Regions from separate parts of the Lentihominibacter sp. genome, predicted to be linked through region 2. Evidence: riboswitches for the same ligand, from Rfam matches in the RefSeq annotation. Region 2 holds a riboswitch; each other region holds the start of a gene.
The links. Region 2 has a riboswitch for FMN ahead of ACLR96_RS04085 (ECF transporter S component). Riboswitches for the same ligand answer to the same signal wherever they lie in the genome.

Region 1: linked by a shared signal. The riboswitch ahead of ribD (bifunctional diaminohydroxyphosphoribosylaminopyrimidine deaminase/5-amino-6-(5-phosphoribosylamino)uracil reductase RibD) and the one ahead of ACLR96_RS04085 (ECF transporter S component) in region 2 are both predicted to bind FMN.
Region 3: linked by a shared signal. The riboswitch ahead of ACLR96_RS09125 (MATE family efflux transporter) and the one ahead of ACLR96_RS04085 (ECF transporter S component) in region 2 are both predicted to bind FMN.

The regions. Positions count from the first base shown of each region.
Region 1 covers NZ_JBKTXS010000001.1:69,958-80,642, reverse strand. Annotated here, with positions in the region: gene ACLR96_RS00420 (hypothetical protein) at 1-118, shown strand, start outside; gene ACLR96_RS00415 (metallophosphoesterase) at 675-1,526, shown strand; gene ACLR96_RS00410 (YlmC/YmxH family sporulation protein) at 1,532-1,780, opposite strand; gene ACLR96_RS00405 (ATP-dependent Clp protease proteolytic subunit) at 1,835-2,533, shown strand; gene ACLR96_RS00400 (hypothetical protein) at 2,617-3,774, shown strand; FMN riboswitch at 3,856-4,000, shown strand; gene ribD (bifunctional diaminohydroxyphosphoribosylaminopyrimidine deaminase/5-amino-6-(5-phosphoribosylamino)uracil reductase RibD) at 4,249-5,352, shown strand; gene ribE (riboflavin synthase) at 5,337-5,990, shown strand; gene ACLR96_RS00385 (bifunctional 3,4-dihydroxy-2-butanone-4-phosphate synthase/GTP cyclohydrolase II) at 6,012-7,211, shown strand; gene ribE (6,7-dimethyl-8-ribityllumazine synthase) at 7,252-7,728, shown strand; gene ACLR96_RS00375 (Na/Pi symporter) at 7,844-9,532, shown strand; gene ACLR96_RS00370 (Na/Pi symporter) at 9,720-10,685, shown strand, end outside.
Region 2 covers NZ_JBKTXS010000009.1:63,899-74,583, forward strand. Annotated here, with positions in the region: gene thrC (threonine synthase) at 1-576, shown strand, start outside; gene ACLR96_RS04075 (methylglyoxal synthase) at 807-1,286, shown strand; gene ACLR96_RS04080 (PHP-associated domain-containing protein) at 1,321-2,175, opposite strand; FMN riboswitch at 2,358-2,493, shown strand; gene ACLR96_RS04085 (ECF transporter S component) at 2,651-3,241, shown strand; gene ACLR96_RS04090 (HD domain-containing protein) at 3,379-4,047, opposite strand; gene tsaE (tRNA (adenosine(37)-N6)-threonylcarbamoyltransferase complex ATPase subunit type 1 TsaE) at 4,359-4,784, shown strand; gene tsaB (tRNA (adenosine(37)-N6)-threonylcarbamoyltransferase complex dimerization subunit type 1 TsaB) at 4,772-5,485, shown strand; gene rimI (ribosomal protein S18-alanine N-acetyltransferase) at 5,485-5,940, shown strand; gene ACLR96_RS04110 (hypothetical protein) at 5,995-6,174, shown strand; gene tsaD (tRNA (adenosine(37)-N6)-threonylcarbamoyltransferase complex transferase subunit TsaD) at 6,171-7,187, shown strand; gene abc-f (ribosomal protection-like ABC-F family protein) at 7,209-9,194, shown strand; gene acpP (acyl carrier protein) at 9,331-9,558, shown strand; gene ACLR96_RS04130 (redox-sensing transcriptional repressor Rex) at 9,576-10,226, shown strand; gene ACLR96_RS04135 (DUF362 domain-containing protein) at 10,311-10,481, opposite strand; gene ACLR96_RS04140 (Asp23/Gls24 family envelope stress response protein) at 10,564-10,685, shown strand, end outside.
Region 3 covers NZ_JBKTXS010000039.1:4,538-15,222, reverse strand. Annotated here, with positions in the region: partial or broken gene rpsL (30S ribosomal protein S12) at 1-133, opposite strand, end outside; gene ACLR96_RS09125 (MATE family efflux transporter) at 293-1,672, opposite strand; FMN riboswitch at 1,735-1,845, opposite strand; gene ACLR96_RS09120 (hotdog fold domain-containing protein) at 2,037-2,498, opposite strand; gene ACLR96_RS09115 (aldehyde dehydrogenase family protein) at 2,648-4,000, opposite strand; gene rpoC (DNA-directed RNA polymerase subunit beta') at 4,263-7,982, opposite strand; gene ACLR96_RS09105 (DNA-directed RNA polymerase subunit beta) at 8,000-10,685, opposite strand, start outside.

The DNA.
Region 1 (10,685 bases), on a different contig from region 2:
TAAAGAAGCGGTGAAAATTCATGAGAAAGATATACGAATATGTAAGGATATTTCACAGTGGAAGGAAAGGTCTGCTTTCTTACGAGCTTGTAAATGCAGGGAAACTGTATACCTATAGAGCTTGAACAGGAGAAATAAAAGAAAGTTTTTATGAAAACATGTTGCTCCAAAAACTGTAAAATGTTATAATTTCACATTTGATGTCACAGATGACAGCTATATTAACAGAACAAGGGATATGACGGCTTCCTTTCAGAGGCAGCCTGAAAAAAGTCATGAATATGGAATAAAGAGGGTATGAGAGTGTGAGAAAGCAGAGGGTAGGATAAAAGATGTGGTTTTTGATATTATTGGCTGCGGTTTATTTGGCGGTAAATTTTTTCTTATGGCATAGAGTTATAAGGCTTCTTAAAAATATCCACGGTTTTTTTGGAAACAAGTGGATTATGATTGTATTTACTTTGTTATATCTGTTTTTTTTAAATAGCATATGGATATGGGTAATTTTCGATGATCCAATATGGACGGCTTTTTTTAAATATATAAATAATGTATGGATAGGAATATTTATTTATGCTTTAATTTTTGTGGCTGCTGCGGAAATTGTCACATTTATTCTATGGGCTTTTAAAAAGATGAGAAAGGGATATGACGGTTATCGCAGGTATATTGTTATGCGAGGAACTGCAGTAGTCTTGCTGGTGATAAGTTTCAGTCTGTATGGAGTGTTTCATTATCAGAACATAAAAGTAAATAATTATGAAATCGATATAGACAAATCATCACATGCTGGTGATTCCATGAGAATTGTTCTTGTGGCAGATACTCATCTCGGCTATTCTGTGGGAAATGATATGATGTCTGAGATGGTGGATCTGATAAACCGGCAGAAACCAGATCTTGTGGTATTCGCCGGAGATATAGTTGATAATGATTATTATGCAGTGTCTGATGCAGAAAAAACTGCAGAAACATTGTCGCGCATAAATTCAAAATATGGTGTTTATGGATGCTATGGCAATCATGATGTAAAAGAGACTTTGATCGGAGGATTTACTGTATCTTTAGATGAAGAGGCAAAGATACCTCCGGAAGTTGAAGAATTTGTTCAAAGGGCAGGGATAAAAATACTTCAGGATGAATCTGAAACTGTGGCAGGCGATATTATCCTGCTGGGAAGATATGATGCATCCAAACCAAACAGCAGCAGCGGGAAAAGAGCTTCTATAGATCAACTGACTGAGGATCTTGACAAGAAAAAGCTTATAATATGCATAGATCATCAGCCCTCCCAGCTTCAGGAAAAAGCCTCGGCGGGAGTTGATCTTGATCTTTGCGGACATACTCACGACGGGCAGATTTTTCCTGGAAATATAACTATAAATTTTTTCTGGGATAATCCTTATGGTCTTCTTAAAGTTGATGATATGTATTCCATAGTTACTTCCGGTGTGGGAGTCTGGGGACCGGCTATGAGAGTAGGTACCGACAGTGAGATTGCTGTTATAGATATTGATTTGAGATAATGATATCAGCATGGAGGAGAAGACTGGAATATTATCATGTCTTCTCCTATTATCACTATACTGCTCCACGGCAGTTCACACATATCTCCTATGCTTTTTCTGAAAATACCGGTGCTTTCCATAGACGGGACAAGCACTGATTTTATTTTCCCTGTTTTTTTGTCAAAAATCATTTCGGCATCCCAAAGCTGACCATGACTGCATCCCGTTGAAAGATCAACGATTTCTTTATTTCCGATTTCACTTAACCGCATAATATACTCCTTAAATACAGATAATATTAATGATATTAAGTTTAAGAGGAGATTATGAAGGTGAAAGAGGAAAAAAAAGAAAAAAAGACTGCTGAGCAGGAAAACAGTACGAGAGATCTTATTACAGAGCTTGGCCTTTTAACTACCGGAACGGATTTTGAAAGCGATGTTCAATATATAAATATTATAGGCAGCATAGAGGGGCATAATGTTCTTCCGCCTGATAACAAGGCTACAAAATATGAACATCTAATACCCCAGCTTATAGCTGTAGAGGAAAATCCTAAGCTTAAAGGTCTTTTGGTTGTTTTGAATACTGTAGGAGGTGATGTTGAAGCGGGGCTTGCCCTTGCAGAAATGATATCTACTTTATCAAAACCGACTGTATCTCTTGTTCTGGGAGGCGGACACAGCATAGGCATACCGCTTGCAACAGCTACGGATTATTCATTTATAGCCAAAACTGCCACCATGACGCTGCATCCTATCAGAACTACCGGAATAGTGATCACATCAGAGACTACTTTTGATTATATGAGAAAAACGCAAGAACGTGTGATCAATTTTATAGAGGAACATTCAAAAGCCAAACGTGATGAAATAATATGGCTTATGAACAGCAATGACAATATGTCTAATGATGTGGGAACTGTACTTTTCGGAAAAGAAGCTGTGGAAACTGGTATAATCGATCAAATCGGAGGAGTGTCTCAGGCGATAGCAGAGCTGAGAAAAAGAATAGAAGAAAAATAAAATTATTGACAATATTTTCCATAAGATGTATTATATTAAAAGGAATTAATTTCCATATAATGCATTAATTTGAAAGGAGAATTATGGAAAATATTTCATTGATGATTGTCACAGATGACAAAGCGTATGGCAGGGCACTGAGCAAAGCTTTGATTCACCTATGTGTAGGTATGATAATACAGATGATAGGAAAGAGTGAGTTTTTCTCAAAGATGAGGGAATACGGTAATGAGAAGGATGAAGTATCTTTCCTTGAATCTGTAGATTTGATATTATGGGATGGAGCAGAAGCAGAATCATCTTACGGAGGCAGAATTATACTTTTGTCTGAGAAACCGGTTATGTCTGTAAAAGATTTTAATGAAGGAAAATTCTGTATTTACAAATACAGTCAGGCTCAGTGCATAGCGGCGTCTTTGTTTGAGATATACAGTTTTTTGATAGGACGGCGTATGGTTAACATACAGCGTCAGAAAGTACGTATACTTGTTTTCTCCTCATGGATGGGAGGTTCAGGATGCACTGTAACCGCAATGGCGGCAGCTCAGGAATTGTGCCGTTTCAGAGGTAGTCGTGTTTTGTATCTTTCTTTTGAGGAAATAGAATCAACAGGTGAATTTATAGAAAGTCCTATCGGAGTAAAAGGAGTGGGCGTATATCTATATCATCTTTTTAAGAATTCGTCTTCTGTAATAAAATCAGACGGCATCGGGGATAATGAGTACCCTGTTGTAGAAGGTTATCTTGTACATGATGATTTCGGAGTGGAGGCCTTTGCTCCTACAGCTGGAAGGAATCCTTTAAGAGATATTACGGATGAGGAGCTTAATGTCTTTATGGCATCACTCATAGATATCGGACGATATGATTTTATTATAATAGATATGGGCGATAATCTGTCTGAAACTGATATAACATGTATGGAAATGTGCGAAAGGATATGTCTCGTATCTAAAGGACAGGGAAATGGCGCAAGAGAAAATCAATATCTGCAGCATCTCATATATCGCTGTGGAGAAGAGGTCATAGATAAAATAATAAAGGTAGAAAATCTGAAAACTGAGATTTCGAATACAGATAAAATTTCCGGGGAAAAGAATTGCATGATAGATGCAGACATATGCATAAATCGAAGCAGTACATTTTTACAGGAAGGGGAGATCATGCGCATATTTCTGGACGGAAAATTCGGAAACAGTATTAAAAGACTTGTAGAAAAACTTACAGAACCTGAAAGGTGATGTATGTATCAGATAGAATATTTTTTTAAATAATTCTTGACAGATATGCTTTACAGGACTAATATATTATACATAATTGAATATTATCTTCAGGGCAGGGTGAAATTCCCGATCGGCGGTAAAGTCCGCGAGTGTGAAAGCACAGGATTCAGCAGATATTTTGTCTGAATCAGGATTTGGTGAGATTCCAAAACCGACAGTATAGTCTGGATGGGAGAAGATATGATAAACGCAGTTTATGCGTATATTTGTGTAACCATTGGCTCTGAAACTATTTTTGTTTCAGAGTTTTTTATATTTTGGTTGTTAAATATGGCATGAACAGTGATTTGGCTATATTTTTTGTAATACCCTGAAAAATGTTCAGGGTATTTTTTATGAGGTGAATATTGCTTTATGAGATTGGCTGAACGTTGAAAAATCTGATGCTGAAAAGAAATGATAAAATTAGTTTTTATTTTGAAAGGATTTAAGATGAAGGATGAAAAATATATGCGTCTGGCGCTGAATTTAGCGGAAAAAGGCTGCGGAAAGGTAAACCCCAATCCTCTGGTAGGAGCTGTGATAGTAAAAAACAGCAAAGTGATAGGTAAGGGATATCATATGGAATATGGAGGCTTTCATGCAGAACGGGAAGCTATTTCTTCATGCTGTGAATGCCCGGAGGGCGCAGATATGTATGTAACTCTTGAGCCATGCTGTCATCAGGGAAAGCAGCCGCCATGTACAGAGGCTATAATACAGGCAGGGATAAAACATGTGATAGTAGGGTCTTATGATCCTAATCCTCTTGTTTCAGGAAAAGGTATACAAATGTTGAAGGAACATGGAATAAAGGTGACGGAAAATTTTTTGAGAGAGGAATGTGACTCTGTGAATTATGTGTTTTTTAATTTTATAAGTACAGGATTTCCATATGTGGTAATGAAATATGCTATGACTATGGATGGAAAGATCGCTGTACGCACAGGAGAATCAAGGTGGGTAACAGGTAAAGAAGCGAGAAAACAGGTACATCGTGACAGAAACCGGTATAGTGCTGTCATGGTGGGAATAGGCACTGTTCTTAAAGATGATCCTCTTTTAACTTGCAGGATTGCCGGAGGAAGAAATCCCATAAGGATAGTATGCGATACAGACCTCAGGATTCCTGAAGATTCGCAGATAGTAAAAACTTCCCGAGAAATCAGAACTATCATAGCTACAGCTTCCAATGATGTAAGACAATACCGGAAAATACAGCAGGCAGGATGTGAAATATTTCATATTCCTGTAAAGAACGGGCATATAGATCTTAAAAAACTTATGAGAAAACTTGGCGAAATAAATATAGACAGTGTTTTGCTGGAGGGAGGAGCCACTATTAACTGGGCGGCGCTTGAAGCAGATATAGTTAATAAGATACAGGTATATATATCTCCAAAATTATTTGGCGGAGGAAGAGCTCCGTCTCCTATAGGCGGCAAAGGAGTCAGTATGCCGGCGGCGGCTTTTATGGCATCGCCGCCTAAAATAACGTTTTTTAATGACGATATACTGTTGGAAAGCGAGGTCATGAAAAAGTGTTTACAGGAATAGTAGAGGAGATAGGGAAAATAAAAGAGATAAAAAAGGGGCCAGCGTCAGCGGTTTTTACTGTTGCTGCCGATAAAATACTGGAAGATACGGCACCGGGGGACAGTATCGCTGTAAATGGTGTTTGCCTTACAGTCACTGATCTGACGGACAGCCAATTTGAGGCGGATGTTATGCATGAGACTATCGAAAGATCCTCTATGGGAGATTTGGAAACGGGAAGTTTCGTCAATCTTGAGCGAGCGATTAAAGCCGGAGGAAGGTTTGGAGGACATATAGTATCGGGACATATAGATGGGACAGGAATAATAACAGACATTTCTCTTGATGATAATGCAATTTGGTATACAATACAGACTTCGGAAAAAATCATGAGATATATAGTTGAGAAAGGATCTGTGGCGATAGATGGAGCGAGTCTGACTGTAGTGCGGTGCGAAAGACAAAGCTTCATTGTTTCGGTGATACCTCATACAGTGGAAAATACCATATTTTCTGTAAAAAAAGAAGGGGATAAAGTGAATCTCGAAAATGATACTATAGGAAAATATGTGGAAAAAATGATGTTTAATAATACTGCACTTAATATGAAGGCAGACAGGGAAATTACAGAAAAATTTTTGATGGAAAATGGGTTTTAGAAAGAAAAGGAGAAAGTTATTATGGAGAAATTCAATACGATACAAGAGGCACTTGATGAGCTGAGAAAAGGAAAGATAATACTTGTTACAGATGATGAGGACAGAGAAAATGAGGGGGATATGGTATGCGCAGCTCAGTTTGCTACTACAGAGAATGTTAATTTTATGGCAAGTGTTGCAAAAGGTCTTATATGTATGCCTATGAGTGAAGAGTTTTGTCACAGGCTTCAGATTCCTCAGATGGTAAGTGAGAATACTGATAATCATGAAACTGCATTTACTGTTTCCATAGATCATATAAATACCTCCACAGGTATATCGGCGCAGGAACGGGGATTTACAGCCAGAGCGTGTACAAAAGAAAATGCAAAACCTCAGGATTTCAGACGGCCCGGTCACATGTTTCCTCTTAAATCAAAAAAGAACGGAGTTCTTGAGAGAAACGGACATACTGAGGCAACTGTAGATCTGCTCAGACTGGCGGGATTGAAAGAATGCGGCCTTTGCTGTGAAGTCATGAAAGACGACGGTACTATGATGAGGAAAAGCGATTTATTTCAGCTTGCCGAAAAATATAATATGAAGTTTATAACTATAAAAATGCTTCAGGATTACAGAAAAAAATATGAAAAGCTTGTAGAAAGAAAAGCTGTTGTAAAAATGCCGACAAAATACGGCGATTTTATGGCATATGGTTATGTCAATAAACTTAACGGAGAACATCACATGGCCTTAGTTAAGGGAGATATAGGAAGCGGTGAAAATCTTTTGTGCCGTGTGCATTCAGAATGTCTTACAGGTGATGCATTCGGTTCTGCACGCTGTGACTGCGGTCAGCAGCTTGCCAGTGCTATGACTCAGGTGGAACGGGAAGGCCGAGGAATAATCCTTTATATGAGACAGGAAGGCCGGGGGATTGGTCTTATAAATAAGCTTAGAGCATATGAATTACAGGATAAGGGAATGGACACCTTAGATGCCAATCTGAAGCTGGGCTTTCCGGCAGATATGAGAGAGTATTTTATAGGAGCGCAGATATTAAAGGATCTGGGAGCAAGGAAGCTGCGACTTCTTACTAATAATCCTGATAAGGTATATCAGCTTTCTGATTATGGTATGGAAATCATTGAAAGAGTCCCCATACAGATGGATGCTACAGAAAACGATTTGTTTTATCTTAAAACAAAACAGAGACGTATGGGGCATATTCTCAACTATTAACGGGAATATTTCATTGATAAAAAAGAAAAGGAGAATAGAAATGAAAGTATATGAAGGAAAACTTGTTTCAAAAGGAATAAAAGTAGGAATAATAGCAGCACGATTTAATGAGTTTATAACTTCAAAGCTGCTTTCGGGAGCTCTTGACACTTTAAAAAGGCATGATGTGAAAGATAATGATATTGATGTGGCATGGGTTCCGGGAGCCTTTGAAATACCTCTTGCGGCATCAAAAATGACCGGAACTGGAAAATATGATGCTGTTATATGTCTGGGAGCAGTAATCAGAGGTAATACGACTCATTATGATTATGTGTGCAGTGAAGTGTCCAAGGGAATATCACAAGTTTCGCTTTCCAGTGGAGTTCCTGTTATGTTTGGTGTTTTGACTACAGAGAATATACAGCAGGCTGTGGAGAGGGCAGGAACGAAAGCAGGAAATAAGGGTGCTGATTGTGCAGAAAGCGCCATAGAAATGGTCAATCTTCTCAGAGAAATATCATCTTCACATAGTTAACATAACCTTAACATAACCTTAACATTGCGATACTTTATTTAATATAGAATTAACAATATAATAAAAGCAACATAATATTATAGCAGTTAGATTTTGTATATGTAATGGTGGAGGAATGAATACTGAAATATTAAAGATCATATTGCAGCTGTTGGGCGGACTGGCATTATTTATCTATGGAATGAATTTCATGAGTGACGGATTACAAAAGGCTGCCGGGGACAAAATGAAGAGTATACTGGCCCTTCTCACGAAGAATGTATTTATCGGTGTTTTGGCGGGTGCGGCAGCTACAGCCGTGCTTCAGAGCAGCGGTGCAGTGACAGTAATGGTTATAGGTTTTGTTTCAGCAAAACTTATGACGCTTAAACAGGCAATCAGCATAATAATGGGGGCTAATATAGGAACATGTATAACAGCTCAGCTGGTGGCATTTCAGATCGGAGATTATTCGTGGGCATTTGTAATCGTCGGGTTTATTATGTACTTTTTCCTTTCTAAGTATGAGAAGATAAGAGATTTTGGACAGGCTATATTTGCTTTTGGTATTCTGTTTTCAGGGCTTAATATAATGGCGGCTGCAATGGAGCCGTTAGCTCAGAGTGAATTTTTCTCAAATCTCATGCTGAAGGTGGCGGATGTTCCTATTTTGGGAATAATTGCAGGCGCTATAATGACTACTATAGTTCAGAGCAGTTCAGCTTCCATTGCGGTACTGCAGAATTTGGCAAGCACAGCAGGGCCTGACGGAGTTACAAGTCTCATAGGGCTGACAGGTGCAATCCCTATTCTTTTCGGAACTAATATAGGTTCCACTACTACAGCTCTTTTGGCATCTATAGGAGGAACTGTAAACGCTAAACGTACTGCGATTTCTCACACTATTTTTAATGTGGTCGGGACTTTGATATTTATCTGGCTTACTGCATATATAGCGGATTTTGTCACTATGATATCTCCAAGCGGTCATCAGCTGGATGTGATTTCGAGGCAGATAGCTAATGCGCATCTCTGTTTTAATGTGGCAACGACTATACTTTTTCTGCCGCTGATAAATGTACTGGCGAAAGTAGTTACAAAACTTGTTCCGGGTACAGATGAAGAAAAAACTCTTATGGAAACAGTGTATCTTGATTATAATGTGCTGGAACAGCCTTTCGCAGCTATACACTTGGCAACCAAGGAAATCTCCAGAATGGCTGAGATAACTTCGGGAATGATAGTAGACACAAAAAAGGCGTTTCTTGCCAATGATCTTGAGGCTGCAAATAATGTCATTGAAACAGATAAAGTAATAAATCACCTTAGGGATATGGTAGTAAAATATCTTTCATCTATATTTCCTGTGGAAACGGTAACAGAACATCAGTCGGTGACAATTTCGGGACTTATGCATGTGGTATCAGATGTGGAGCATATAGGAGATGACTGTAAGAATATTGCGGGATTTGCTATAGATAAGATAACTTATGGCTATAAATTTTCGGATTCGGCATATGCAGAGATATACCAGTGTTTTGATTACGGAAGCAAGATGGTGAGCGATTCTATAGAAGCTCTTAATACCGGCAATACTTTACTTGCAAGACATGTTAAGGAACAGCAGGAAGCTATGGAGGACTTTGAAGAGAGATTAAGACATATGCATATGAAACGTTTAAATACTAAAAAATGTTCACCTGAATTTTCTGTCATATATACAGATGTCATTGCAAATATAAGAAAGATTGGGGACAGCTGCGACAATATAGCGAATGCGGTTTTGAGAGATATAAATTTCAAAGATATAGGTGAAAAAGAATAACGATATATGGAAGATATAAAACGGCAGCCATCTAATGGTTGTCGTTTTTTGTTGAATTTTTTACAAAAACTTAATGTTTATTTAACTTTAAGTCACTTTTCCTTTACATTTAACAAATATACCATAGAATAGTAAGTTTAATTAATAATATATGAAAGAAATATCAAGAAGGAGAAGTAAAGAGAAAATGAACGGCGAAACGGTACAGATGATCATGACATTAGTCGGGGGATTAGCTCTGTTCATATTTGGTATGAACTTTATGAGTGACGGTCTTCAAAAAGCTGCGGGAGATAAAATGAGAAGTATACTGGCTTTGCTCACGAAAAATCCCGTACTGGGAGTTGTAGCGGGAGCTCTTGTAACAGCTGTACTCCAGAGCAGCAGCGCTACCACAGTTATGGTGATCGGATTTGTGAGTGCGGGACTTATGAAGCTTCCTCAGGCTATCAGTATAATACTGGGCGCAAATATAGGAACGACGATAACAGCGCAGCTCATAGCTTTTAATATAGGCGATTACGCATGGGCTTTCGTGGCGGTAGGATTTATATTGTATTTCTTTATGAAGAAGAAAGAATTTATTTCTTATATAGGCCAGACTACATTTGGCTTTGGCGTGCTGTTTGTCGGTATAAATATTATGGGAGATACCATGGAGCCGCTGGCAAGTTCACAGGTTTTTGTAGATCTTATGATGCAGGTGCAGGATATACCTGTGCTGGGGGTTTTACTGGGAACCTGTATGACTGTGATAGTACAGAGCAGTTCTGCTACAATAGCAGTACTTCAGAATCTTGCTTCAACTGCAGGCCCTGACGGTATCACCAGTATAATAGGGCTTCAGGGTGCTCTTCCTATATTGTTTGGAGATAATATAGGTACCACGATAACAGCAGTGCTGGCATCAATAGGAGCGTCAGTAACGGCAAAAAGAACAGCGGCGGCTCACGTTATATTCAATCTTACAGGAACATTGTTGTTTGTCTGGTTTATTCCTTACTATGCTAAATTTATTCAGTATATATCTCCACAAGGTGCAGAGGTTGATGTTATCTCAAGACAGATAGCAAATGCGCATCTCGGATTTAATTTGTTTAATACTATCTGGTTTATCCCTCTTATAGGAGTTCTTGTGAAAGTGGTCACAAAA
Region 2 (10,685 bases):
GAAACGGGTGTCTATGATATAAACAGAGAATTTTATCTGACAAATTCACCGTCAATGGATATCTTGATTTCCAGTAATCTTGAAAGACTGCTTTATCATTTGGCAGGCAATGATGGAGAAGAGATCCAAAGCCTTATGACTGCTCTTGATACGAAAAAACGATATGAAGTAAGTGAAAAAATTAAAGAAGGTATGAAAGACTTTTACGGTGGGTTTGCCACTGTTAAAGAAACTAATGAAGCAATCGGTGAAATGTACAGCGAAAGCGGATATCTGATGGATACTCATACAGCTGTGGCATATAAGGTATACGAGGATTATGTAAAAGAGACCGGAGATGAGACTCCGGCTCTCATAGCGTCCACAGCTAGCGCATATAAGTTTGCAGACAGTGTAGCACATTCCATCGGCCTGGGAGATGAGGAAAATGGATTTGCCTATGTCAAAGCTCTTGAAGAAAAGACCGGGGTCAGAGTTCCTGCAGGACTTAAAGATCTTGATAAAAAACCTGTAAAACATAGGGGTGTGATAGAGATAGGACAGATGGCAGAGGTGGTAGAAGATAGCGTTAAATAATTTGAGATGAAGGGGCTGTCACACTAAGCAATTGGTGTGATGCCCCTTTTTTTGATCTGAAAAATACATGCTTATTCTTAATGTGTTTGCAGGATCATGGGTAAAAGGCATAATGTTAAATCTATGTAATATATCTACCGGATTTGTAGACTTGAGAAGAACAGGGAGTATAATAAAAATATGACCGAAAGGTTTTTACATAGATATTAAAGAAGAAAGGAGGATATAAGATGACTAAAGAAACAATGAAAAAGAAAAAAACTATAGCGCTGATAGCACATGATCATCTGAAAGAAGCTCTCGTTAAATGGTGTGTAGAAAACCGGGATAAGCTTCAGAAACATTTTCTGTGCGGAACAGGTACGACTGCAAGGCTCATATCAGATGCAACAGGGCTTCATGTGGAAGGATATAAAAGCGGCCCATTGGGAGGGGATCAGCAGATCGGAGCCAAAGTAGCGGAAGGCAAGATAGATATGTTGATTTTTTTCTGGGATCCATTGGAAGCTTTGCCTCATGATCCTGATGTGCGGGCTCTTTTAAGGATTGCAGTGGTCTATGATATACCGGTGGCAACTAACAGAGCCACAGCTGATTTCATAATGACATCTTTCTATATAGATGATGAATATGAACGGGATGTTCAGGATTTTACTCCTGTGATAGAGAAGGAGTGCAGTACTGAAAAAATAATAATATCAGAAAGATAAAATTGTCCAAATGAGAATCGCATTAAATGCGATTTCACCCGGACAATTTTTTTTGTTTTGATTCTCTGGATTTTTGTTCTCTGCGGGTACGCCGTTCTTTGTAAATAAAAGGACGGACTATGGGACGGAGAAGCTTCCTGTGTCTTATTTTTCGGTAAGGACATATGAGTTTTCCGATTCCTCTGTTGTAAAGTTTGAAACTTAGTATACCTATCCAGTGCTCTTTTCTTTTTGCTTTTTTTGTTTCCTCACGTTCAGTTCCATGGGCTTCTATTTTTACTCCGTTTTTTACTGCTGCTATAAGATCATTATTACAGTAGATATTTTCGGATATATCTGTGCAGGCCATTCCTATATATTCGCTGACATGAGAGTCTGAACCGGCAAACGTGGGAAGTCCGCATTCTTTTGCGAGAAGAGCGGCTTTACTGTTTGACGAGCGAGATTCACATGTATTAAATGCCTCTATGAAATCAAACCTTTTTAGAAGACGCATATCCATTTTTTTAAAGCCCATCGCGCTGGAACTCGCCACTCCGAAAGGATGAGCAGGTCCGAGAATGCCTCCGAAAATATGAACAATCTTTATCAGTTTGCTGCATCTCATTCCGCGTATCTTCATGATGGGAAGATAAAGATCATCAGGCATGATAACGAGGATATGACCGGCGTCTTTAGTGTCATATTCTACGCCTCTGATTACGCAGAAGTCTTTGTATCGGGGATCATTTTTTATTTTGTCCCAGGCTCTGCAGCCTTTGTAGCTGTTATGATCTGAGATCATAAAACCGTTAAAGCCAAGTGCCATGAATTTGTGAACAAATTCTTTTACAGAAACCTTGGAATCCAGTGAACCTTCTTTTGTATGACAATGTAAATCAAATTTCAATGTTTTCGCCTCGGTTCTTATATTAATAATATAGATTTTAAGATAAATCTAACTATACTCTAATAGTATTCCCAAATTAAAATAAATTCAATGAAAAATAAGTGAAAAAAATATTTCCATAAAAACACTTTTAGAAATATCTTGACAGTTATATGTTCCGGAATCTATAATATTACTGTAAAAATCTGTTTCAGGGCGAGGTGAAAGTCCTCACCGGCGGTGATTGATCCGATGATCATAAGTCCGCGAACCTATCTATAGGCCGAACAGGTGTGAATCCTGTACCGACGGTTAAAGTCCGGATGAAAGAAACGAAGATACTTATGTTGTATTTTTGATACGAGTATTTTTAGTCTTGGAATAAATTTTCCGAGGCTTTTTTTATGCAGCGGAAGCGATCAGGACATGGATGAGGCGCTGCATATGAAACCTGACAGATGACAATAATTATTATTTTAATCGAGGAGGGTTCAATATGACTCAAAAAACTGCTGATAAGAATACGCTCAATAAGCCGCGGATGAGCAGCAGAGAAAAAACTGTAAGACTGGCAAAGATGGGAATGCTGGTGGCGGTATCTATCGTACTTGTGTATTTTATACACTTTCCGATATTTCCTGCTGTGGCATTCTTAGAATATGATCCGGCTGATATTCCTATTCTTATAGGGACATTTGCTTTTGGTCCTCTGGCAGGGGTGATCCTGACAGTAGTAACATCAGTGGTGCAAGGGGTGACTGTGAGTGCAGCCAGCGGGCTTTATGGCATAATTATGCATATTATTGCTACAAGCGTACTTGTATTGGTGGCAGGTATCATATACAAGTATAATAAGACAAGAAAAGGAGCTGTTATAGCTTTATTGTGCGGTGTTGCAGCCATGACAGCAGTTATGATAGGCGCAAATATGATAATAACACCGATTTTCATGGGAGTTCCCCGCGATGTAGTCTGGGATCTCATGCCGTTTATTGCAGGCTTTAATGCCATAAAGGCAGGAATAAACGCAGTTGTAACATTTATTCTTTATAAGAGGATATCCGGATTTTTGCATAAGACATCTTGATCGTCCTTCAAACGTACCATTTATTTGCTTATGATAAAAGAGGCTTCGTTTCGGTTGAAGCCTCTTTTTGACAGCCTTAATAATGAAGCTTTATTTTTGCTGAATATTTTTCAGTTTTTTCATATTGATTGATGGCTTTAGCAGAGCTTGCTTCCGTTGGCGAGCAGTTTGAATTTGTATCCTAAGACTTCGGCAGCTCTTTTGCACATGATCATTCTTTCAAGGAATATCTCAAAATAATCCATGAGACTGCAGATGTCGTCGTCCAGTTCAAGATTCATCTGAATAATTTTCTTTTCTTGATTAATATCGAGCTTAGATGACAGGGCTGCGTAATTGACCCGGTCATGTATATCAAAATTAGCTTTGGTTTTATTATTAACTCGATTTCTTCTTACGTCAGTTTTATCGGCCAGTATCAACGCTGCAGAAACAGGATCTATGGCGTTTCCGGAACTCTCATCATGGTGTCCGATGGCAGAAGTTACTGTCATTATATCTTCAAGCGGCATTTTGAGTTCTTTGAGTATCTGGTATGCCAAAATTGCTCCGCTGTGTGCATGGTCGTTCCTATTAATGCTATTTCCTATATCATGCATATATCCTGCTATTCTTCCGAGCTCTATATCATGATTGCTGTAGCCCAGAGATTTTAGTATCCAACCTGATCTGGCGGCAACTTTAGCGGCATGTTTTGATGAATGATCTGTGAAACCCATTACCTTTAAGACATTGTTGCCCTGCTCCAAAAGCATGTTTATTTCTTTATTTTTTCGTATAGTTTTATAATTTATTTTTTCTTCCATAATAACCCTTATTCACCAACCTTAAGTAAGTATTTAAAATCCGTATATACGGACAGCCTTTGAATTTTTATGTATAATATTGTAATATGTAAAAGAAAAGTTAACCATCATATTATTGTAAATTCTTTGTGAAAATATATTTATTTAAGCAATGTATAGCCTCAAATTATGTACGCTATATAAAAATTAATGTTATTTTATCTACCGTTGCCGGCAGATAAATTTTAATTCGGCAAAACCGGAAAGGATAGGACTTTTTTATTTTCGGGAATCTTTATATCAGTACATTTCTGTGGTATACTACATAAGTTATGGAACAGAAAAAAATATTTATAAAAAATGAAAAAGATTCTATGGAATTCGGAAAGCTTCTGAGCAGGAAACTAACAGCCGGCAGTGTCATAGCGCTTACAGGGGATCTGGGTACAGGCAAGACGACGCTTACTAAAGCTGTCGCTGAAGGTCTGGGAATAAAAGAAACGATAACAAGTCCCACGTTCAATATAGTAAAACAGTATGACAGCGGACGCCTTCCGTTGTACCACTTTGATGTTTACAGAATAGGGGACATAGAAGAGATGTATGAGCTTGGATATGAGGAATATTTTTTTGGAAGAGGTGTCTGCATAATAGAATGGGCTGAGCTTATAGAGGATATTATTCCTGATAATGCGGTAAAGATACAGATCCTATATGGCAAGAAAGAAGGAGAACGTATATATATATGTACATTTTAGGAATAGAAACCACAGGAGTTTTTGCTTCGGTGGCATTGATGAAAAATAGAGAAATTGTCGGATATGTCAAAGGATCAGACAGGTTTTCACATTTGCAGAATCTTATGCCGCAGATAGAAACTGTGCTTGAAGAAGGCGGGATAACACTTAAGGATATAGAGGCTATTGCAGTTTCATGCGGACCGGGATCATTTACAGGGATAAGAATAGGTGTCTCCTCGGCAAGAGCATTGTCTCAGATGACGAGAATTCCTTGCGTTCCGGTACCCAGTCTTGCAGCTTTGGCCATGAACGCAGCGTTTATTGATAATAAGGATATTTTGATATGTCCTATGATGGACGCCAGAAGAAATCAGATATATGCAGGAGGGTATTTTTTTGAAAACGGCTTCCCTGTAGAGAAGATAAAAGCAGGGGCATATATGCTTGATGAATTTTTGTCGAAGACAGAAAGATATAATCGAATATTGGCGTTAGGCGATGCCATTGATGTTTACGAGGAAAAAATGAAAAATTTGAGATTGCGGGGAACTGAGACAGCCTCTGAGGACATAAGATATCAGGACGCGGTTTCAGTAGTACGGCTGGGAGCAGAGCTGTACCGCAAAAACGGAGGAATCACCTATGATAAGGTGGAACCGGATTATATGCGTCTTGCTGAAGCCGAACGAAAGCTGCGGGAAAAGCAGCGGAAAGGCTGATGACTATGGCAGATGTGATTATCAGGCAGGCGACTGCAGAAGACGCCGATGATATATATGAAATAGAGAATTTGTGCTTTCCTGATCCGTGGAGCATGGACGCTCTCGTTTATGAGCTTTCGGATAATCCGAGGGCTTTTTATATCGTTGCGGAGCTGAACGGACAGGTGGTTGGATATGCCGGACTGTGGTGGATAGATGATGAGGGGCATATAACAAATGTAGCTGTCAAGCCGGGATTCCGCAACAGACGGATAGGCGAAGGCATAATAGGAGTTATGATAGACTTTACATCACAGGAAGGCATAGTGCATCACACTCTTGAAGTGAGGAAATCCAATACTGCTGCTATAAATTTGTATAAAAAATTCGGATTCCGTACAGAAGGTGTCCGTAAAAAATATTATCTCAATAACGGAGAAGATGCGTTGATTATGTGGCGTCACGGAGAATAAAATCCGGACTTTCAATAGATAATAGTAATATACTTTTATCTAAGGAGGAAGATTATGGATAGATTTTCGGGAGAAAATATGAATGTGGTTTTTTATCCATGCAGGAAATTTTCCAGGCGTCACGATTTCGATGTGTTTAGCATGAGTGATTATATGTCATGCGAGAATTGCAGACATCTTAACGGAGAAAACCAGTGTGAGAAAAAATTGGAAGAAAGACGGAATAATTTATGAAGAACGGAAAAATAGTAACACTCGCAATTGAATCCAGCTGTGACGAAACGGCAGCGGCCGTGTTATTGGAGGGGCGGCAGATCCTTTCCAATATTATTTCGTCACAGATAGATATACATAAGCAGTATGGGGGAGTAGTTCCGGAAATAGCCTCCCGTCATCATTTGAATAACATAAATGCAGTGGTGGATATGGCGGTAGATGAAGCAGGCATCACTGTTGATGAAGTGGATATGATAGGAGTAACTTATGGACCGGGGCTTGTAGGGGCTCTTTTAATAGGTCTTGCTACAGCGAAAGCTTATGCTTTTGCTGTGGGAAAACCCCTTATAGGGATTCACCATATACATGGACATATATGTGCAAATTATATAGAACATAAGGATCTAAGGCCGCCTTTTACAGCGCTGGTGATATCTGGGGGACATACCAATATAGTAGAAGTGACAGATTATAACGAATGCCGTATATTAGGAGGCACCAGAGATGATGCGGCAGGAGAAGCTTATGATAAAGTTGCAAGAGTACTTGGGCTGGGATATCCGGGAGGCCCTCTGATAGACCGGCTGTCAAAGAAAGGCGATCCTCATGCAGTTGAGTTTAAGCGTGTATTTCTTGAAAAAGACAGTTTTGATTTTAGCTTCAGCGGAATAAAGACAGGAGTGCTTAACTATATAAATTCGGAAAAACAGGCGGGAAGAGATATTGATACTGCTAATGTGGCGGCAAGTTTTCAGGCAGCAGTTCTTGATGTTATAGTGGCCAAGACTATGAGGGCTGCTGTGGATATGAACAAGGACAAGATTGTGTTGGCCGGCGGTGTAGCATCCAACAGCAGACTCAGGGAAATGATGAAGGCAGAGTGTGACAAAAAGGGAATAAAGCTTTATTATCCGTCGCCGGTATTGTGCACAGATAATGCGGCTATGATAGGATGCGCCGCATACTACAAGTATATGGCAGGTCAGCGTGACGATCTTACTTTAGATGCCATACCGAATCTGCCATTATAAAAATACATACCGAGGTTAGATATGATAGTATTATCAGCAAAAGATCTTACAAAAGAATACGGAACAGATATTATTCTCGATAAGGTTTCGTTTCATATAAATAAAGGAGAACGGGTAGGTATAATAGGCGTAAACGGGGCCGGAAAAACCACCCTTCTTAAAATACTTACAGGAGAACTCTCCTGTGAAAAAGGGGATTTCTTTGTCTCTTCAGATACTAATATAGGATACTTGAAACAGGATGGAGGCTTTAACTCAGAAAAAACCGTAATAGAGGAAGTTGAAAGCATTTTCATTAAGTTTCATATTATGGAAAAAGAAATGGAAGAAATTCTTACAAGGATAGAAAACACTGCAGATAGAAACGATCATGAGACAGGAGAAAAGCTGTTGCAACGCTATGATGATTTGCAGGAAAAATTCAAAGCTCTCGGAGGATATACATATAAAAGTGAGATGACAGGAATACTTTCCAGTATGGCTTTTGGTGAAGAAAGTTACGGAAAGAAGATATCGACTCTGAGCGGGGGAGAAAAAACGAGACTTGCTTTGGCATGTTTGCTCTTAAAGAAGCCTGATATACTTTTTCTCGACGAGCCTACAAACCATCTTGATATAGGTACCCTTAAATGGCTGGAGCAATACCTGAAAAGTTATAAAGGCACCATAGTACTGGTATCTCATGACAGATATTTTCTTGATGAGACGGTTACAAGAATATTTGAGGTGGAGAATCATAAGCTGAATATATATGAAGGAAATTACAGCTTTTATGCTTCTGAACGTAAAAACAGGCGTGAAGCAGAAATGCGGCGTTATGAAAAGCAGCAGAAGGAGATAGGTCGCCAGGAAGAAATAATAAGACGTTTCAAACAGCGGGGAACAGAAAAGTTGGCCAAAAGGGCAGCTTCGCGGGAAAAGCGCTTGGCAGCTATGGATCTGGTGGAAAGACCTGAGGCACAGAGAGGTACGATGAAGATTTCTTTTAAAGCTGATTTTCAGAGCGGAAGAGATGTACTTCTGGCAGAGGGGATCTCTAAAAGCTTCGGATACGGCTCAGGCAGAGTAGATTTGTTTCATGATGTGAACCTTGATATCAAAAGAGGAGAGAGAATTTGCATAGTAGGGGCCAATGGCATAGGAAAGACAACACTGCTGAAGATTCTCATGGGAGAGCTCTCTGCCAACGGAGGACGGATAAGAACAGGATATAATGTTCAATTCGGATATTATGACCAGGGGCAGCAGCTTCTTAACGGGGCAAATACAGTTATCGGAGAACTTCGGGATTCCTATGGCCTTTATTCTGATACAGAGCTGAGGAATATTTTGGGAAGATTCATGTTCAGAGGAGAGGAAGTGTTTCTTACAGTAGGCTCTTTGAGCGGAGGAGAAAAAGCAAGACTTGCACTTTTGAAACTTATGATGTCAGGCTCAAATGTACTGATGTTGGATGAACCTACCAATCATTTGGATATAGAGTCGAAAGAGGTGTTTGAAGAGGCTCTTTTGGATTTTCCCGGAACGTGTATAATAGTATCCCATGACAGATATTTTCTCAACAGAATACCTACCAGAATAGTAGAGCTTACCTCTGAGGGAATAGATAATTATCTGGGTGCGTATGATTATTATATAGAAAAAAAACAGCAGCAGATACAATCAGGAAAAAAGTATCTGGAAGAATTGTCTGCCAGAGGAATGCCTTCAGATGAGGCAGCGGACATTTTTTCTGAAAAGAGCGAAATTCCGATGTCTTCTGCTGAAAGAAGGCGTCTGCAAAAAGAAAAGGAAGCAGAGGAAAGACGGCTCAAAAGACACAGGGAAGCACTTGAAAAAGAAATACAGACTCTTGAGGATGAAATAAAAGATCTTGAAGATCAGCTCTGTAAAGAAGAGGTCATCACAGATCATATGAAGCTGGCGGAAATCAGTAAGATTCTTACTGATAAAAAAGATGATCTTGATCAGCGATATGAGAGCTGGCTTCAGCTTCAGGAGGGCTGAAGGTCACTTTATTCTTTTTTTATTAAAAGTATTGCAATAAAAGAATTGATACACTATAATGATTGAGAAGTTGTCGGGTTTTTTATCCGATGATATAATTTTGAAAAAATGATATTTGATGATGGAGGTATATATCATGATATTTGACAAGATCAAAGGAATAATAGCTGAACAGTTAGGAGTAGACGAAGAAGAAGTGAAGATGGAAACACATCTTATGAAGGATCTGGAGGCAGATTCACTGGATGCTGTTGAGATCATCATGGCTATCGAAGATGAATTCGATATCGAAGTTCCTGATGAAGATGCTGAGAAGTTCCAGACTGTAAGCGATATCGTGGGCTATGTAGAAGCAAGAGCATAGGTGCAGAAGGCTTTAAAATGAAGAGACAGACTAAGATCTCCAATGCAGTTATAAAGCGGCTTCCCAGGTACAGGCGATATCTGAGAGAACTGCAGAAGAAGGGGATCGATAAGATTTCTTCTAACGAATTCAGTAATCTGACCGGTTATACTGCTTCTCAAATAAGGCAGGATCTCAATAATTTCGGAGGATTTGGCCAGCAGGGATACGGATATAGCGTAGATGGCCTTTATAACGAAATAAGCGTTATTTTGGGATTGGATAAGGAATATAAGATGGTTATAGTAGGCGCAGGCAATTTAGGTCAGGCCATAGCTAATCATACTTACTATTACAAGACCGGGTTCATCGTATGCGGTATATTCGAAATCAATCCCAAGCTTATAGGAATGAAGATAAATGACATAGAGGTAATGGATTACGATAGTATCGTGGAATTCGTTGAAGACAATGATATCGATATAGGAATAATATGCACAACTAAAGATGCTGCGCAGGAGGTAGCGGATAAACTTTGCTTTGCAGGTGTCGGAGGTCTTTGGAACTTTGCTCCTGTAGATATAGAAACACCTCATCATGTCGCAGTGGAAAATATGCATATAAGCGACAGTTTGCATTCGCTTGCCTATCATATGAATAAAAGCCAAAATCAGGAAGAGAAGAAATAATATAAAGTTACATAAAAATATTGGCAATTAAATAACCGTTTCATTATGAAACGGTTATTAATTTCAGATGATATATGTTCCAGCTTATTCTTCAACCGGAGCGTCTACAGGACATGCGCCTGCACATGCGCCGCAGTCTATGCATTTGTCGGCATCGATAACATACATAGAATCGCCAGCTGAGATAGCTTCTGTAGGACATTCATCAATGCAAGCACCACAACTGATGCACGAATCTTTAATTACATAAGCCATTGTAAGTACCTCCTTTAAGATTATCATTAAATGACAAACTGATTATAACAAACCTTTGAGAGGAATTCAAGAGGAATTCAAAATGAAAGTTTATGGACTTATAGGCAGAAGCGGCACAGGAAAAAGTTTTCAGGCCGTTAACCTATGCAAAGAATTGAATATAGAAAGTATTATAGATGATGGATTGTTTATCTGCAGAAACAA
Region 3 (10,685 bases), on a different contig from region 2:
CTCTTTTCTGCGGCGAATTAACATCTGTAGCAACTCTTTTTATAGAGTTCATACCCTTATTCAGAGCCGGAGCAGTTGACTTCTTCTCGCTGCTGGTTCTGCCTTGACGTACTAATTGGTTAATTGTAGGCATCCTTTTTCTCCTTTCTTGATATAATAAAAATACGTTAGCTTTGAACAATAAAGCCCAAAGCTAACATTTATTTTACCACGGTATTTATCATTATGTCAACATCAATTAAAAACTGATTTCTAAGACAAATATGAATATATTATCAGAAAGTTCTACGCTCTATTGTATCCACTGTTTCTTCTTCCATCCTCTAAACTCTCCCACAACTAAAGATATCGCCAGAATAAACACCAGTATATCTGCTATGGGTGCAGCAGCAAGAGCGCCGTCAAGACCAAACTTACTTGATAGTATTATTGAAAGAGGAATGAGAAAGATCGCCTGTCTGGACAATGGAATAAGCAGGGATTTTGCAGGCTTTCCAATTCCCTGAAAAAATGATGCTGTGACCATATGAACGCCATACACAAAGAACGCCATCATAAATATTCTAAAAATATGCTGCGAGCAATCAGCATACATAGAATCTCCGGATACAAACAGCATTCCTATTTGTCTTCCCAAAAGTTGATATACAGCGAACCAAACGAGAGAAACTACCACTGCTATGGTAGCAGCCGTTTTGTAAGTCTGTCTGACTCTTCCATAATTCTTAGCGCCAAAATTAAAACCGTTTATAGGCTGTGTAGCAGAAGAAACTCCTACGAACATAGCATGCGCTATCTGATAGACCTTCATCATCATGCCATAGACTGACAAAGCCATATCACTTCCATATACACTCACGGCACCATAAATGGTCATAAGATTATTCATTGTTATCTGCACTACCGCAGTCATAATTTGAGTCAGAAGACTCGGAAATCCTAAAGCTAATATTCTTCCGGTTATATTTACGGAAAGTTTCAGATGAGCTTTACATATACGAACTGTTTTAAGTTTTCTGAGATACAACAGACAAAGTATTCCTGCTGCTGCCTGGCCTATAACAGTAGCTACACCTGCTCCAAAAACCCCCATCTTAAATCCGAAAATGAAAACCGGGTCAAGAACAAGGTTTATCACAGTACCTATTATCATACATTTCATCGTATACTTAGGGTTGCCGTCTGCACGTATAATAGCAGTCAAAGCCGCACTTATCATAAGAAACGGGAGTCCCCACGCAATAGTTTTAGTATAGACCAACGAATCAGCAAAAGCATTATCTGTAGATCCAAATAGTTTTACTATCTGGGGAGCAAAAATTAAAGAAAGCAGCAAAATCAAAATTCCGGATCCTATCAACAAAGTTACAGCATTGCTGACAGTACGGTTAGCATCCTCATATTCTTTTCTTCCCAGACAAAGACTTATATTAGCCGCACAGCCATCTCCAATAAGCAATGCAATTGACATAGCAATAATAGTTAACGGAAATGCTACATTTGTGGCTGCCATTCCCGTTACTCCCACTCCCTGTCCTACAAAAATCTGGTCAACTATATTATACAGATAATTGACCATCAAAGTTAAAGCTGTAGGAATAGAATACTTAACGATAAGTTTTTTTATTGGTTCTGTTCCAAGAGGGTTCTGGGTAATTTCTTGGTTATTCATAAAAATCTCTCCTTTATTTTAGGCAAAGAAAAAAGAACAAAGCATTCAGAAAATCAACTGAAAGCCTTCTTCTCCCATCCAGACTGTCTGTTGGCTTCGGAATCAAACCGAATTAGCTTATTGCTCGCGGGCTGTACCGCCAGTAGAGTAAAAACTCATTTCCGAAGAAAGGTTCTTTTATACGGATATATAAAGGATATCACAAGGTTTGCACTCCGTCAACATTCACTGTGTTTCAAAAACAAAATCGACTCTTTCATAACCTACAACAATACTTCCGATATGAAAAAACGGACAGAATAAATCTGTCCGTTTTATAACAAAGTAATGAATAATCTAATTCATAAGATTATTTAATTCTTTCTTATTTCTCGCCTGGGTGCTTTCTGTCTTTGAATGAAGACTCAGTAGCGCCTCTCTGGTCTTTCTTAGCGATGAATAAGCTTCCTGTTGCCTTACCGCAAAGTACTGGTGGCTCACAAGCTGTAGCAGCTGTTTCAGGAGTAGCTACGTTTGACAAATCTGCATCTGTTCTGTCTAACTGAGTAGCAACCTTCCAAGCTTCGAACTGGCAAGTGTATGACTGATTACCAACCTTTTCGATCCAGCCATGATATTCCATGAAGTCTCCAACATATACTGGAGCTAAGAATTCGATTTCTTTGTATCCTAAGAATAAGCTGATATCTCCATCAACATATACCATCAGTTCAGTACCAACGTCTCCCCACTGGTCAACGATTCTAGCACCATTTACTAATCCGCCTACATAATGTGCATCTTTTGCACTCATCATAAGATGATGAACTACTTTCTTACCAACCATAATTTTCCTCCTCTTTCTGCTATGCAGAATAATATTAAATGAGTAATTGTTTTTTCTATAAAGCAGTTTTGTCCATATCTTTTGGGACAAAACTGGTTTATGTCCCAAAATTTTTAATGCCTTTTCCGATTAATTTCAAACTGGCTTTATTAGTCAGCAAAAATCTTTGCAGGATCAAGCGGTTCTACGTCTAACTTCTTAACGATCTTAGAAACGTTTACCATGTGTATGTAGTCAACGTTACCAGCTAAGATATTGTTACCCCATGTACCGCAACCTTCTGATACTGCAGGTGACAGTGCGTTAGTTTCAGGTCCCCAAGCATCCGGTGTAGGCTGGTTAACCAGTACACGAGCTACAGGAATCTTTTCACCGAAGTAAAGAATATGATCTTCATCATTTGAGAAGATACCAGCTGTATGTCCAGTACCGCCATCTTCTTCCATGTTTCTGATAGCCATGTCAACAGCTTCTTCAAACTTGTCGTAGCTCTTTAATACTACTACAGGTCCCATGATTTCCTTGCCGAGGATATCATCTTTACCAACGCCTTCTATCTTAAGACCTATAACCTTAGTTCCTTCTGGAAGAGTAAATCCAGCAGCTTCTGCGATTACGTCAGTATCCTTACCAACTAAACCTGAGTTGATCTTTCCATCCTGGAATAAAGCTTCACGGAACTTAGCAACATCATCAGCGCTTTCAAATACAACAGCACCGGCATTCTTAAGTTCTGCAAAGAAATCAGCTTCCAATTCCTGTGGGTAAAGGAGTAAGTTGTCTCCGTCGCAAAGGATTCCGTTATCGCTTGCTACAGCAACAATTGTCTGCTCAGCAGCATCCTTAAGGTCATATCCTCTGTCTACGATTACAGGAGGGTTTCCTGGTCCTACACCGTAAGCAGGAGTTCCGCTTGAGTAAGCAGCCTTAGTGAGGCCGGAACCACCAGTTGCGAGTACGAGGTCGCATTTTTCCATTAATTCCTGTGACTTTTCGATAGTAACATCGTTAACAATCTGAATAAGGTCTTCAGGAGCACCGTTCTTAGCTAATGCTTCACGAATTAAGTTAACTGTAGTAGTTGAAGTCTTTTCTGCACGTGGAGCAGGTGAAATGATAACTGCATTCTTACCCTTTAAAGCGTGCATGAAGTTTCCTAAAGGTGTAACTGTAGGGTTAGTTGCCGGAGTGATAGCACCGATAACACCGATTGGATGAGCAGCTTCAATAAGACCGATTGAAGGATCTTCATTGATGATGCCAACAGACTTCTTATCCTTGAGATAATCCCAGAAAGCAGCAGCTGTTCCAGTGTTCTTGCCAATCTTGTCTTCATAGCTTCCAAGTCTTGTTTCCTCAACAGCCATCTTTGCTAAAGGTTCTGCATTCTCGTAAATGATCTTTGCACTCTCATAAACAAGCTTATCCACCTGTTCCTGAGTATAATCTTTGATCTGTTCAAACGCTGCACGCGCTTTGTCAATTTGGTTTTGAATAGTCATACTTATCAATCTCCTTTTTAATTTTACTATTCTCGAAATTACTAAAAATCAAACTATTTACTTTTTTGATCTTTAAATTATCTCAATTTGATTATATTTTAGCATTCTGTCTACTTACTGTCAAGGCACATTATCAGTACACATTTAACTTTTTGTACAAAACAAAAACCTCTGAAAATTGAAAATGCTCTTTCAGAGGTCTGTTTTTGCTCACTATTTAGTTTAATATTTAACGAAAAATGACAAGCTCAGAAACTAATACTTATTCCCATTCAGCGCTTTCTGATGTCTCAGAGATTCCCGAAGCAGATTCCATTTCTGATGCGAATTCCTCGGCTGCCGCCGCATCATCCCCAGTTCCCATTACAGGAACTATATCTTCCATATCCTCATCTTCTTCCTCTTCCATCTCCATTTCTCTCTGCATTGCTCTGTACGCTTCTATCAATGCTGTATTTACACCGTAATCCAAATCTATAGACCTATACTTCTTCATACCTGTACCGGCAGGGATCAGTTTACCGATGATAACATTTTCTTTAAGCCCTTGAAGTTTATCGTTCTTTCCTTTTATTGCAGCATCTGTCAGAACTCTTGTAGTCTCCTGGAAGGACGCAGCTGACAGGAATGAATTTGTAGCCAAAGATGCCTTTGTTATACCCAGAAGAAGCCTCTCTGCCTCCGCAGGTTTCCCTCCATCAGCAATAACAGCTTCATTAGCCTCTTCTATTTCGACTTTACTATACTGTCCTCCAGGAAGAAGCCCTGTATCTCCCGCATCATTTACCTTCATTTTTGAAAGCATCTGTCCTACGATAACTTCTATATGCTTATCATTGATATCTACACCCTGCTGCTTATACACTCTCTGTACTTCTTTAAGCAAGTACTGATATACGCCTTCAACACCGTTAAGCCTTAAAATGTCCTTAGGATCCAAAGGTCCTTTTGTTATATTGTCCCCTGCAAGTATATAGTCGCCTTCGGCAACACAAATCCTTGCTCCATAAGGAACTTCATATACCTTTTCTTCTTCGCCTCTCACTTTGACCTGTGTTTTATTATCCATAGTCGGATCAACAGAAACCACAGTACCGTCTGCTTCGCAGATGACCGCAAGTCCCTTAGGTTTTCTGGCCTCAAAAAGTTCTTCTACTCTCGGCAGACCGTGAGTGATATCAGAACCGGCAACGCCCCCTGTATGGAATGTTCTCATGGTCAGCTGAGTACCCGGCTCTCCAATGGATTGAGCTGCTGTTATTCCAACAGCCTCTCCAATATTGACGCCTTCTCCGGTCGCCAAATTCCTTCCATAACACTTAGCGCATACACCAGTTTTACTGTGGCAGGTCATCACCGATCTTATAGCCACAGACTCTATGCCCGCAGCTTCTATCGCTTCAGCAGCGTCCTCACTAATCTCGCAGTCTTGCTCAACAATAACTCTACCTGTCTCAGGATGACATATATCCAGCAAAGCAGTTCTTCCTATAATACGGTCCTTCAGTTTCTCAATGATTTCCTTTCCGTCAGTAAAGGCTTTTACTTCTATACCTTCATCCGTTCCGCAGTCATCCTCTCTGACAATTACGTTATGAGAAACATCTACAAGCCGTCTTGTCAAATAACCTGAGTCTGCTGTTCGCAGAGCCGTATCCGCAAGACCTTTTCTTGCACCGTTAGTAGAAATAAAGTATTCCAGAACCGAAAGTCCTTCTCTGAAGTTCGCCTTGATAGGTATTTCTATGGTCTTACCTGTAGCGTTAGCCATAAGTCCACGCATACCGCCGATCTGCCTGATCTGATTCTTACTTCCTCTTGCTCCTGAATGAGCCATGATAAATAAGTTATTTAAAGAATCAAGAGACTCCATAAGTGCATCAGCCACATCGTCTGTCGTTTTATTCCAGATATCTATAACCTTTTCATATCTTTCCTTATTAGAGACAAGACCTCTTCTGTAAGCCATCTCATACTTGTCTACCAGCTTTTCGGCCTCATCTATAATTACCTTTTTCTCTTCAGGTATCTCCATATCGGAAATGCTGATGGTAATAGCTGCTATAGTAGAATAATGGAATCCCATGTCCTTGATATAATCAAGCATTATAGCTGTTTCTGTATTTCCATGTATTCTGTAGCATCTGTCGATGATCTGCCCCAGCTTCTTCTTATCGCACAAGAAATCTATCTCCAGCGAATACGGATCAGCTTCTCTGTCTTCTACATACCCTAAATCCTGAGGGATATTCTGATTGAATATGAATCTTCCTACTGTAGACTCTACAAGTTTACCTCTCGTATCATATTCGTCCGCATACATTCTCACCTTTACTCGGGCATGAAGTCCCACCATACCGGTTTGATAAGCCATAAGCATTTCAGCTATATCAGTAAATACTTTGCCATCTCCTTTTTCAGCGTCTGAATTTCTTTTGCCTTCTTCCTGCCCGGGATGGGTAAGATAATAGCTTCCCAAGATCATATCCTGAGTAGGTGTCGTTATCGGAGAACCATCTTTAGGAGCAAGTATATTATTCACGGAAAGCATAAGAAATCTCGCTTCTGCCTGAGCTTCCACAGAAAGCGGAACATGCACAGCCATCTGGTCACCGTCAAAGTCAGCATTAAACGCAGTGCATGCAAGCGGATGAAGCTTTATAGCCTTACCTTCTACCAATACAGGCTCAAACGCCTGTATACCAAGCCTATGCAAAGTTGGCGCACGGTTCAGCATTACAGGATGCTCCTTAATAACACCTTCCAGCACATCCCAAACCTCAGGTCTTACTTTTTCCACCATTCGTTTGGCACTCTTAATGTTGTGAGCATTGCCGTTCTCCACCAACTTTTTCATAATAAACGGCTTGAACAGTTCCAGAGCCATCTTCTTAGGGAGGCCACACTGGTAAAACTTAAGCTCAGGGCCTACTACGATTACAGATCGTCCGGAATAGTCTACCCTCTTGCCCAGCAGATTCTGTCTGAATCTTCCCTGTTTACCTTTGAGCATATCCGAAAGAGATTTAAGCGGTCTGGATCCCGGACCCGTAACGGGTCTGCCTCTTCTTCCATTATCTATAAGAGCATCAACGGCTTCCTGAAGCATTCTCTTTTCATTTCTTACAATGATATCGGGTGCACCAAGTTCAAGAAGTCTGTTAAGCCTGTTATTTCTGTTTATTACACGTCTGTACAGATCATTCAAATCGGAAGTTGCGAATCTTCCTCCGTCCAGCTGAACCATAGGTCTAAGATCCGGCGGAATAACCGGAATAACTTCCAGTATCATCCATTCAGGTCTATTGCCCGACAGTCTGAGAGCTTCAATGACCTCCAGTCTTCTTACAATCCTTATCTTCTTCTGGCCTGTAGCGCTGACAAGCTTGTTTCTCAGATCCTCTGAAAGTTCATCAAGGTTTATATGAGAAAGAAGTTCTCTTACAGCCTCCGCTCCCATACCTGCTTTAAACTTATTGTCCGGATTATCTTTAGCCTCTCTGTACTGATTTTCTGTAAGTACCTCTTTATAGGCAAATTCGGTATTTCCAGGATCAGTCACGATGAAATTTGCAAAATACAATATTTTTTCAAGAGTTCTCGGAGATATATCCAATACAAGACCCATTCTGGAAGGAATACCCTTAAAATACCAGATATGGGAGACGGGTGAAGCCAGCTTTATATGCCCCATCCTCTCTCTTCTGACTTTCGCTTTGGTAACCTCTACTCCGCATTTATCGCAGACGATACCTTTATATCTTATTCGCTTGTATTTGCCGCAGTGACACTCCCAGTCCTTAGTAGGACCAAATATTTTCTCACAGAAGAGCCCGTCTTTTTCGGGTTTAAGAGTACGATAATTTATAGTCTCGGGTTTTGTAACCTCTCCGTGAGACCAGCCCATTATCTTTTCTGTAGACGCCAGCCCAATCTGCAGAGACTCAAAATTATTCAATTCATAATTGTTGTTATCATTCATTGGTCACTTCCCCTTTCCTACACTTCTTCAGTCGGTTCGGCTTCGATCTGACCAAGTTCATCATCCAGGCCGTCGTCCTCATCGAAATCATCCTCATCTTCTTCGACTATAGCGATCTCTTCTTCGTCAAATTCGTCGGCATCATCGACCTCTTCTCCCTCTATATCAACATCCACCATATCCTCTATTGCAGGAATATCTTCTATCTCACTGGTTTCCTTAATTTCTATCTCTTCATTGTCCTCTGTCAGAACTTTTACATCCAGACACAAGCTCTGCATTTCTTTTATCAACACCTTAAACGATTCAGGAATTCCAGGTTCAGGTATATTCTCACCTTTTACGATAGCCTCATAAGTTTTAACTCTGCCTACGATATCATCGGATTTTACAGTCAGTATTTCCTGAAGAGTATATGCTGCTCCATAAGCCTCCAAGGCCCATACTTCCATCTCTCCGAAACGCTGTCCGCCAAACTGCGCTTTTCCGCCCAAAGGCTGCTGCGTTACAAGCGAGTACGGACCTGTACTTCTCGCATGGATCTTGTCATCTACCAGATGGTGAAGCTTGAGCATATACATATAACCTACAGTTACCGGATTATCGAAATATTCTCCTGTCCTTCCATCTCTGAGACGCAATTTTCCGCTTTCATCAAAGCCGTTTTCTTTAAGCAGCTCTATTATATCTTTCTCGTTAGCCCCGTCAAATACAGGCGTTGCGATATACCAATCCTTATTTTTTGCAGCCAGACCTAAATGTACTTCGAGAACCTGACCTACGTTCATTCGTGACGGCACACCCAACGGATTAAGCATTACCTGCAGCGGCTGTCCGTTTTCCATAAACGGCATATCCTCTTCAGGAAGTATTCTGGAAATAACACCTTTGTTTCCGTGTCTTCCAGCCATCTTATCGCCAACGCTGATTTTTCTCTTTGTAGCTATATAACACCTTACAAGCTTATTTACCCCAGGAGGCAGCTCATCACCATTCTCCCTTGAGAAAATCTTTACATCGACAACAATGCCTGTCTCGCCATGAGGAACACGCAAAGACGTATCTCTGACTTCTCTGGCCTTTTCTCCGAATATAGCTCTGAGAAGTCTTTCCTCAGCCGTAAGTTCTGTTTCTCCTTTAGGAGTAACTTTGCCTACCAAAATATCAGATGAATTTACTTCAGCACCTTTTCTGATGATACCGTCTTCATCCAAATCTTTAAGAGCATCTTCACCCACATTAGGAATCTCCCTGGTGATCTCTTCGGGCCCCAGCTTCGTATCTCTTGCTTCAGCCTCGTATTTTTCTATATGGATAGATGTAAGAACATCTTCCATAATAAGTCTTTCGTTAAGAATTATAGCGTCCTCGTAATTATATCCTTCCCATGTCATAAAGCCTATGAGCAGATTTTTTCCGAGAGCAATCTCTCCGTTTTCAGTTGATGGACCATCCGCTATGACCTCACCTTTTTCAACATGTTCGCCATTATAAACGATAGGCCGCTGATTTATGCACGTACCTTGGTTGGATCGCTTGAATTTGAGAAGCTTATATTCATCCGTACCTTCACCGTCATCCCTCAAAACCACAATCTTATCAGCATCTACAAAATCTATAGTTCCGGCATGCTTAGCTATTATAACTACACCGGAGTCTTTTGCAGCCTTATGCTCCATACCTGTTCCTACAATAGGAGCCTCGGTTACAAGGAGAGGTACCGCCTGACGCTGCATGTTTGCGCCCATCAGCGCTCTGTTCGCATCGTCATTTTCCAAGAATGGAATCATAGCTGTAGCCACAGACACCACCTGTTTAGGCGATACGTCCATATAATCCACAACTTCTCTCGGGGCCAGCTCCATTTCACCGCCCACACCTCTGGCAGAAACTCTCATATTGACGAAATGTCCTTCTGAATCCAGCGGTTCATTAGCCTGAGCTATTATCTTATCTTCTTCATCGTCAGCAGTAAGATACTGTATTTCATCAGTAACTCTTCCTGTCTTTTTATCTACAACTCTGTACGGAGTTTCTATAAATCCGTATTCGTTAACTATTCCGTATGTTGTAAGAGATCCTATAAGTCCAATATTAGGTCCTTCCGGAGTTTCTATAGGACACATTCTTCCGTAATGAGAATGGTGTACGTCTCTTACCTCAAAGCCCGCTCTCTCTCTGGAAAGGCCTCCCGGACCCAATGCCGAAAGCCTTCTTTTATGCGTAAGTTCAGCAAGAGGATTGTTTTGGTCCATGAACTGCGAAAGCTGAGAGCTCCCAAAAAATTCCTTAACTGCGGCGGTAACAGGCCTTATATTCATAAGACCCTGAGGTGTGACTTCAGAAATATCCTGAGTAGTCATTCTCTCTTTTATTGTTCTCTCCATTCTGGAAAGACCTATTCTTATCTGATTTTGCAGCAGTTCTCCTACAGTTCGCAGTCTCCTGTTGCCAAGATGATCTATATCATCTATATTTCCTATGCCATAGTTGAGATTGAGAAGATAACTTACAGAAGCAATAACATCAGCAACGAGTATATGCTTAGGCGAAAGCTCATTCTTTCTCATTTTTATTGCTTCTTTCACTGACTCCTGATCTTCATTTTCTTCCAGAATCTCTTTAAGAACAGGATAATAAACCTGTTTCGGTATTTTAATATCAGAAATATCAAAATCTATATATGACGCCAGTTCTACAAAC